One region of the Ruegeria sp. BC7 genome, then DNA from elsewhere that is predicted to be linked to it. Evidence: riboswitches for the same ligand, from Rfam matches in the RefSeq annotation. Region 1 holds a riboswitch; the other holds the start of a gene.

Region 1 (4,166 bases):
GGGATGCGGTGCGCAAGCGGCTGTTGCCCTACAACGTGGCAGTGCGTTGCAAATCCGTGTACACCGGTTCGATTCCGGTACTCGCCTCCATCCCCCAAATATGACCACGAAATTCCCGCGCCGCGCCGAATTGCGTCATTCGGCCCCACGGCCCGTCGGGACTACCTCATAGCCGGGTTCTTCCGGCTCATCGTCTTCCATTTCAACGGGAAACCCTGGGGCAGTGATGTCCAGACCTGTCGCGTCCTCAAGACGGCGAATAATGTTAGGAGAGAGCTCTCGGTCGCCGTAACGCGCTATTCCATCGTCAAAAATGCGCATCATCAGCGGGTTCATTTCCAGCGGGACACCCGCGCGGTCTGCGACCTCTTGAAACAGGCCAATGTCCTTTTTCACAAGATCCATGGTGAACGAAATATCCCTTGAACCGTTCAGGATGACCTGGCTTTCGGTCTCGTGAACGAATGAAGTCCCCGAGGAGATCTTGATGGCTTCGTATGTCGTATTCAGATCCATCCCCGCAGCCTTGGCCGTCACCAACGCTTCGGCGCAGGTAATCAGATTCGCCGTTGCAAGGTAGTTTGTCAGGACTTTCAACACGGAAGCGGATCCCAGATCCCCGGTATGTAGAATACGCCTGCCCATTGTTGTCAGGAACGGCAATATGCGCTCGAAAGTCTGTCGGTCACATCCCGCGAAGATCGAGATATTGCCCGTTGCCGCGCGATGACACCCACCTGAGACCGGGCAATCAACGGCAGCCCCTCCGCGGTCCATGACCAGTGCGCCCAAACGCTTTACCTCGGCTTCGTCTGTCGTGGACATCTCCATCCATATCTTTCCCGGCCTTACCTCGGGCAACATGTCTTGCATCACAGCGTCCGAAGCGGCAGGAGACGGCAGACACGTGATCACGGCATCGCAATCGCGCATCATTTGCGCCGGGTTTTCGGCGGCCTGCGCGCCTTTGGCGACAAATTCGGAAACCAATTCCGAGCTTAGGTCATGGACGACCAGATCAACGCCGTTTCGCAAAAGCGAGCCTGTTAGCTTCGCGCCGACATTGCCCAATCCGATAAAGCCCACTTTCATAGCGATTCCTCCCGATAGATTCACCCCGACTATCCTTGTTGCGAAACACGAACTGAAACGAATAATAATCGGCTTTATGACATGAATTTTTTGGTGATAAATGGATCGTGTTCCCAACCTCGTATGGCTGCGCAGCTTTGAATCCGCGGCGCGGCACTTGAATTTCACGACAACGGCGCGTGAACTTGGGCTGACCCAGACCGCCGTATCGCTGCATATCCGGTCTCTGGAAGCTGAGCTGGGCCAGCAACTGTTCACCAGAAAAGCGCGGCGGCTGGACCTGACCGAGCTGGGCCAGTCCTATTCTCTGACGGTCAGACGTGCGCTAGCCGATATCTCGCTGTCCACCAACAGCCTGTTCGGTCCAACATCGCGTCAGACATTGACGGTAAGGGCTGCGATCTCAACGGCGACATATTGGATCGCCGCCGAGTTGCCAGATTTCTGCGCCCGGCATCCAGATACTCCAGTCCGCCTTGTATCACATATCTGGAATGACAACCTCGCCCCGGATGACGTGGATGTCGAAATCAGGTTGGGATACGGGGACTGGCCGGGTGTGACATCGGAAAAGCTGACCGAGGAAAGGCTGGTTCCCGTAAAGCGCGCAGGCGGGGCGCTGTCAAAGCTGAAAGACCTGCAATCCGGCCCCCTGATCCACATCCTTGGATACGAGGACAACTGGGCACGTTATTTTGAAGCGACCGGGCTGGCGCATTCCAGCATGCCGCCGCTTTATTCTGCCGACACCTCTGTCGCTGCGCTGCAACTGGTGATGGCCGGAGCGGGTTTTGCGACGATATTGGAGCGTTTTGCCAGAAACGCCATTGCCCAGGGCGCGCCCATTGAACTGGCCGGACCCGCGATTCCCTTTGCGCAATCGCACTACCTGATCTGCGGGCCAGAAGAACCTCATCCCTCGGCGGCGGTCGGGCTGTTTCGTGCCTGGCTGCGTGAAAGGGTGGCAGAACATGCCGCTGACTGACATTGGCTGGTCGCTTTTCCAACCTTGAGGATTTCATACCGTCCGCCACGCTTGACAAGCCCCCCGCCCGTGCCGCATGTCCGATCCGTTGGTGTCCTCGATAGAGGATGAAAAGGGAATGTGTCAGCGGATCTTCCGTAAAACACAGCCGCCCCCGCGACCGTGACCGGAGAGGGTGCCCAAAGCCACTGGCCGAAAGGCCGGGAAGGCGGGACATCCGACAGAGGCCCGCCTCTGACATCCGCAAGCCGGGAGACCTGCCAGCACCCGAAGATGTAACCGGACGGGGTGTTCCGGTGTCGGGCCCATGTCGCAATACGTGGCCCGCATGAGACCCCGTCCCCCACAAAGAGGATTTGGGGGGATGAGAGACATGACCGAGACCGCTCCGGTCGAACTGCTGGTCTGCACCACCTGCCGCCGGGGTCTGCCTGTCGAGGATGACGCGCAGCGGCCTGGCGCTTTGCTGCACAAAGCTCTTGAGCAAGCCGAACTGCCAGAGGGCGTGACCCTGAAAGCGGTGGAGTGCCTGTCGAATTGCGATCAGGGATGCTCGATCGTTTTGCGCGGCGGGCCGGATCGCTGGACGTTCGTGTATGAGCACCTCAATGAAAGCGACCATGTCGAAACCATCGTCGAAGGCGCGACCAAGTACCTTGCGACCGAAGACGGCCTGGTCAAATGGCGCGAGCGCCCCGAACATTTCCGCAAAAACTGCGCAGCCCGCATTCCCCCGATTGGAGCCCTGAAATGAGCAATCTTGAGAAACTTCCTGTCACCGTGATCACCGGCTTTCTGGGCTCGGGCAAGACCACGTTGGTGCGTCATCTGATGCAGAACCCACAGGGCAAGCGTCTGGCCATCGTGGTCAACGAATTCGGCGATGTGGGTGTGGATGGAGACATCCTGAAGTCCTGCGCTATTCCTGATTGTCCGGCGGAAAACATCATGGAACTGGCGAACGGCTGCATTTGCTGCACCGTGGCCGATGATTTCATCCCCACGATCGAGGCGCTGATGGCGCTTGAGCCGCGTCCAGATCACATCCTGATCGAAACATCCGGTTTGGCGCTGCCGAAGCCGCTGCTGAAGGCGTTCGACTGGCCCGATATCCGGTCCAAAATCACTGTCGATGGCGTAATCGCTCTGGCCGATGCCGAGGCCGTCGCCGCCGGTCGCTTTGCCCCCAATGTCGAGGCGGTGGATGCCCAGCGCAAGGCCGACGATTCCATCGACCACGAAACGCCTCTGTCTGAGGTGTTCGAGGATCAGATTTCCTGCGCCGATATCATCCTGCTGACCAAGCCCGATCTGGCCGGTCCCGAGGGCGTCGCCAAAGCCAAAGAGATCATCGCAGCCGAAGCCCCGCGCCCTCTGCCCGTGGTTGAGGTCGCCGAAGGCGTGGTAGACGTCCGCGTCGTGTTGGGCCTTGAGGCCGCCGCCGAGGATGACATGGACGCCCGCCCCAGCCATCATGACGGCCACCACGATCACGAGCATGACGATTTTGAAAGCATCATCGTCGAACTGCCCGAGCAAATCGACCCGCTTGATCTGGTTGCCAAGATCGAACGACTGGCCAAGGAACTGAACATCCTGCGCGTCAAAGGCTATGCCGCCGTTCAGGGCAAACCGATGCGCCTGCTGGTTCAGGCCGTGGGTGCGCGTGTGCGTCATCAGTATGACCGCCCGTGGGAACCCGGCGAGGATCGCCGCTCGCGCCTGGTGGTGATCGCCGAGCATGACGATATCAAAGAGGCTGAAATCCGCGATATCCTCGTGGGTATCACCGAGGCCGCCGAGTAAGCACAGGGTAAACCATGCACGTCGTCTTCCGCGAAAGCCACGGGTTAGAGGAAACCGAGACCCCGACCGATCTGGGCCAGAGCCCAGCGGATTTGGTGGTGCTGTCCTTCTCGGACAGCGACCTTGGCGCTTTCGCGGCGGGCTGGCATCGCGGTGGCGGGCCGGAAGGTCGGATGCCGACCCTGCGGCTGGCCAATCTGACGGCGCTGAAACATCCCCTCTCGGTGGATACCTATGTCGAGCAGACGCTTGAGGGTGCAAAGGGCATCCTGATCCGTCTGAT
Region 2 (4,166 bases), on a different contig from region 1:
CCCAATCGGGCAGGACGACAGTGGGTTTACGCAAATTCGATTGACACTCTGACGGGTTGTCATTTGCGCGACAGATGCCTATATCCACCCCTGAGAGGTTGGCGCGGGCGAGCGCCTCGCCAACCTGGTCAGGTCCGGAAGGAAGCAGCCACAACGAGCCCCGCTTGGGTCGATGTCCAACCTCTCACTTCTCCAAACCGAAGATGTGTTGCCGCGTCAGGCGATCAGACGGGGCCAAATGGCAGCGCTTCGGCGTGCAAAGATTCCGATATGCCCAATCTGTTTCAGTCCAAAATCTTGCGCTGACAACAGATTCCGACGTGCACTTGGACCATAAAGGTTGGCCAGACGCCACACGGCCTTTGGCGGCGCCAGTTGGTCGTCTTCAAGCGCAAACAATTCCACGGGCTTTCCGTGCTTGGACCAGTCCGCAGCCGGTAGGCTTTTTCCGATTTCGGGCAGATAATTCTGGGGCGCAGTGCACCAATCGCGCCACTGCCAATACACGCCTGACGGCAGATCAGCACCAAACCCGGTGGCCTTGCCCGGCAAGTAGCCCAAAGATTTTACAACCAGAGGCACGTGGCCGTACCAGAACATCGAAGCCAAGGCGCGGTAGGGCCACGGGTGATCTGACAAAGTCGCCAGACCCGAACAGATACAGATCATACGGTCGATCTGTTCACAATCGGGCGAAACCGGGCCGAGCATGCCACCAAGGGAATGACCGATGCTCCACTGTTGCGCGTTAGGGAACCGTCTACGCATTTCGGCGCGCGCCGCAGGCATGTCATTCAAGGCCCAACCCGCCATTGTCGCCTGCGCGTCCTGCCTCCGCCCTGTCAGGGAATGGCCGAAATCGCTGTAGTCGTAGGTCAGACAGGCGATACCCTGTTCGGCCGCCAGCCAATGGGCGAAGTGCTGGTAATAATCTCGCGGAACACCCGTCGCGCCGTGCACGACAACGGCAATCTCTGGCTTTGTCATCGGCAAATACAATCGCGCCGACAATTTTGCCTGGCCAGAGGGAATCAAGAAATCCTCGGTCAGCACCGACTGCAAGTTATCCAACATGGGCCCTCTCGAAGCTACTGAACTGTTCGGTTCACTCTCCTATCGGGCCATATGCACCCACAGAGTCAAGAGCGCGCAAGAGTGACCATGCGTCCGTTTGAATTCTACTGCACGCTTGACTCGGAAGGATTTCACCCGCTAGCGATGACGTGATGGTTCTCGTTCCCGATCTCTGGGGGCGGGATGAAAAGGGAACACGGTGCGGTCCCAACCGGAGAAACCGGAACGGACCAAGGCCGCGACTGCCCCCGCAACTGTAAGCGGTGAGCAATGCCGAGACACCACTGGCCAAATGGCTGGGAAGGTCGGCAACGCGAAGACCCGCAAGTCAGGAGACCTGCCATCGAACCAAAACCGAAACTCGGGCGGGGTGTCCGGGCAGGTCTTCAGTTCGCTGAACCTTCCTGACCAATGCCCCGGCCAACGCGCGGAGGGCGCAGTATGATCTGGAAGACTAAAACTCACGAATTTTCGGCAACGGTTTGCCAGAAGACCGGCAGACCCTGCGCGGCGCTGGCTCAGATGGCGCGCGCATTGGCGGATGCGATGGCGACCGCGCAGCCTGCGACCAACCGTGAATTCGAGGTGGAGGGCAGCGGCGAGCTGGCTCATTGCGCCGACGGGTGCACGGCCCGTTTTCGCGCGGATCACGCTCAGATCAGGGTGTTTTGCGGCATCGGCTCTGACACGCCCGCCGCAATCTTAAATGAATTCGCCGACCTGATGTTCGGCCAAGACACAACCTTCATGCCGGCCGGAGTTGTTTCTGAATTGCCGTGCGCAATGCTCCAAGTGACGACATTTGCGGCGCAACCGGCGTCCGACGCGCAGCATCAGCTTGGGGCGTGACGTCAAGCGCCACGCGGAACCGGTGCCGTGGACCAAGCAAGCTGCGCGGCGGTTTCCACGGCGCATGGCCTTGCGGCCCGCAATCTGCGCAGAGCCTGCTCGGGGGGTTCGCCGCTTTCCACCATGAGGCGCAATACCGTCATTCCGGAACGCCCGCACCCGCCCCGACAGTGCACCAGAACCTTGCCGCCACCTGAAAGTATCCGCAGCGCCGCAGCGCTGACTTCCGACCATTCTGTTTGCGACCCTGACGACGGAGCACCAAAATCTTCGATCGGCAGGTGAACCCATTTGACCGAATTGCACTGCAAATCGCGTCCCAGCCCGCTCGCTCTGGCATCTGCCATTTCGATGTCCGTCGTCATTGAGATCACCAGGTCTGGCCGCCATTCAAGGAGCGTTCCCAGATCCCCAGCGTAGTCCCCATGCCGACCCGGTATCGGAGCCAAGGCCACCAAGCCGGAACCAATCGGTACGGGATAGATTTCAAACTTGTCCAAAATAACCACGCAGCCTGCATAGAAAGCCCGCGAACGGGGCAAACATACTTACCGAAAGCTGTACCTCCTGCGATCTGTCATGCCAAATCGAAATTCATCGCACCCTGCTGTGGACGTAGGCGGCGGGGGTCACTACGCTGCAAAGCTGATACGAATCCGACAGAGCAGACATGACCGAATCTCCAAGCCCCGCCTATCAGGTGCTCGCGCGTAAATACCGTCCTGAAACTTTTGCCGACCTCGTGGGCCAGGACGCGATGGTGCGCACGCTGAAAAACGCATTCGAGGCCGATCGGATCGCGCAGGCATTCATCATGACCGGCATTCGCGGCACCGGCAAAACCACGACGGCGCGGATCATTGCCAAGGGCATGAACTGCATCGGATCAGACGGCGAAGGCAAAGCCACGATCGAACCCTGCGGCCAGTGCGAACACTGCGTGGCCATCATGGAAGGCCGCCATGTCGACGTGATGGAGATGGACGCCGCAAGCCGCACCGGTGTGAACGACATTCGCGAGATCATCGAAAGTGTCCGCTATCGCGCCGCCAGTGCGCGCTACAAGATATACATCATCGACGAAGTTCACATGTTGTCGAACAGTGCGTTCAACGCTCTGCTCAAGACCCTTGAAGAACCGCCCGAGCACGTGAAGTTCATCTTCGCCACCACCGAGATTCGCAAGGTTCCGGTGACGGTCCTGTCCCGGTGCCAGCGCTTCGACCTGCGCCGGATCGAACCCGAGGACATGATCGGCCTGCTGAAAAAGATCGCAACTGCCGAGAACGCTCAGATCGCCGAAGACGCTCTGGCGCTGATCACCCGCGCGGCGGAAGGATCGGCCCGGGATGCGACCTCGTTGCTGGATCAGGCTATTTCGCACGGTGCCGGGGAAACCAGTGCCGATCAGGTGCGGGCCATGCTGGGGTTGGCCGATCGCGGGCGAGTGTTGGACCTGATGGACATGATCCTGCGCGGCGATACCGCCGGAGCTTTGACAGAGCTGGGCGGCCAATATGCCGAAGGCGCCGACCCGCTGGCCGTGCTGCGCGATCTGGCCGAGATCACGCATTGGGTCTCGGTGGTCAAGATAACGCCGGACGCTGCCGAAGACCCGACGGTCTCGCCTGACGAACGCGCGCGGGGCGTTCAGATGGCCGAAGCCCTTCCGATGCGCATCCTGACCCGAATGTGGCAAATGCTGTTGAAAGCGCTCGAAGAGGTTTCGGCCGCGCCAAATGCGATGATGTCGGCGGAAATGGCCATCATCCGGCTGGCCCATGTCGCCGACCTGCCCACCCCGGAAGATCTGATCAGACGTCTTCAGGACGCACCACCCCCTGCCCCGAACGGCGGACCCGGCGGCGGAATGCCTGCGCCGTCGCACGGCACCGTTCAGGCTCATGCGCCTGCAGCACAGTCTTACGCGGCGCCAGCAGGTGGAGGTGCGGGCGCACCCAGCGCAGCTTTGGCGCGGGACACTCAGACCGCCCTGGCCCGGTATCCGACCTTTGAACATGTGGTTGAACTGATTCGCACAAACCGAGACGTGAAACTCCTGGTCGAAGTTGAAAACGGCGTGCGTCTGGTTTCGTACCAGCCGGGACGGATTGAGTTTACTCCGGCCGACAATGCGCCGACAGATTTGGCGCAAAGGCTGGGATCGGCGTTGCAACGCTGGACCGGAAATCGCTGGGCGGTATCGGTCGTATCTGACGGTGACACGGCAACAATCGCCGAAG

The links. Region 1 has a riboswitch for cobalamin ahead of ACR0KS_RS06695 (DUF1636 domain-containing protein). Riboswitches for the same ligand answer to the same signal wherever they lie in the genome.
Region 2: it holds a riboswitch for cobalamin, as region 1 does, so the genes downstream of both, ACR0KS_RS15640 (thioredoxin domain-containing protein) here and ACR0KS_RS06695 (DUF1636 domain-containing protein) in region 1, are expected to answer to the same signal.

The regions. Positions count from the first base shown of each region.
Region 1 covers NZ_JBQFUL010000002.1:341,821-345,986, reverse strand. The annotation lists gene ACR0KS_RS06710 (hypothetical protein) at 1-104, shown strand, start outside; gene ACR0KS_RS06705 (NAD(P)-dependent oxidoreductase) at 136-1,092, opposite strand; gene ACR0KS_RS06700 (LysR substrate-binding domain-containing protein) at 1,193-2,077, shown strand; cobalamin riboswitch at 2,150-2,356, shown strand; gene ACR0KS_RS06695 (DUF1636 domain-containing protein) at 2,451-2,831, shown strand; gene cobW (cobalamin biosynthesis protein CobW) at 2,828-3,883, shown strand; gene cobN (cobaltochelatase subunit CobN) at 3,898-4,166, shown strand, end outside.
Region 2 covers NZ_JBQFUL010000006.1:161,418-165,583, reverse strand. The annotation lists gene ACR0KS_RS15655 (bifunctional 2',3'-cyclic-nucleotide 2'-phosphodiesterase/3'-nucleotidase) at 1-52, shown strand, start outside; RNA gene ffs (signal recognition particle sRNA small type) at 92-190, shown strand; gene ACR0KS_RS15645 (alpha/beta fold hydrolase) at 217-1,074, opposite strand; cobalamin riboswitch at 1,211-1,433, shown strand; gene ACR0KS_RS15640 (thioredoxin domain-containing protein) at 1,516-1,923, shown strand; gene ACR0KS_RS15635 (phosphatase domain-containing protein) at 1,926-2,423, opposite strand; gene ACR0KS_RS15630 (DNA polymerase III subunit gamma/tau) at 2,594-4,166, shown strand, end outside.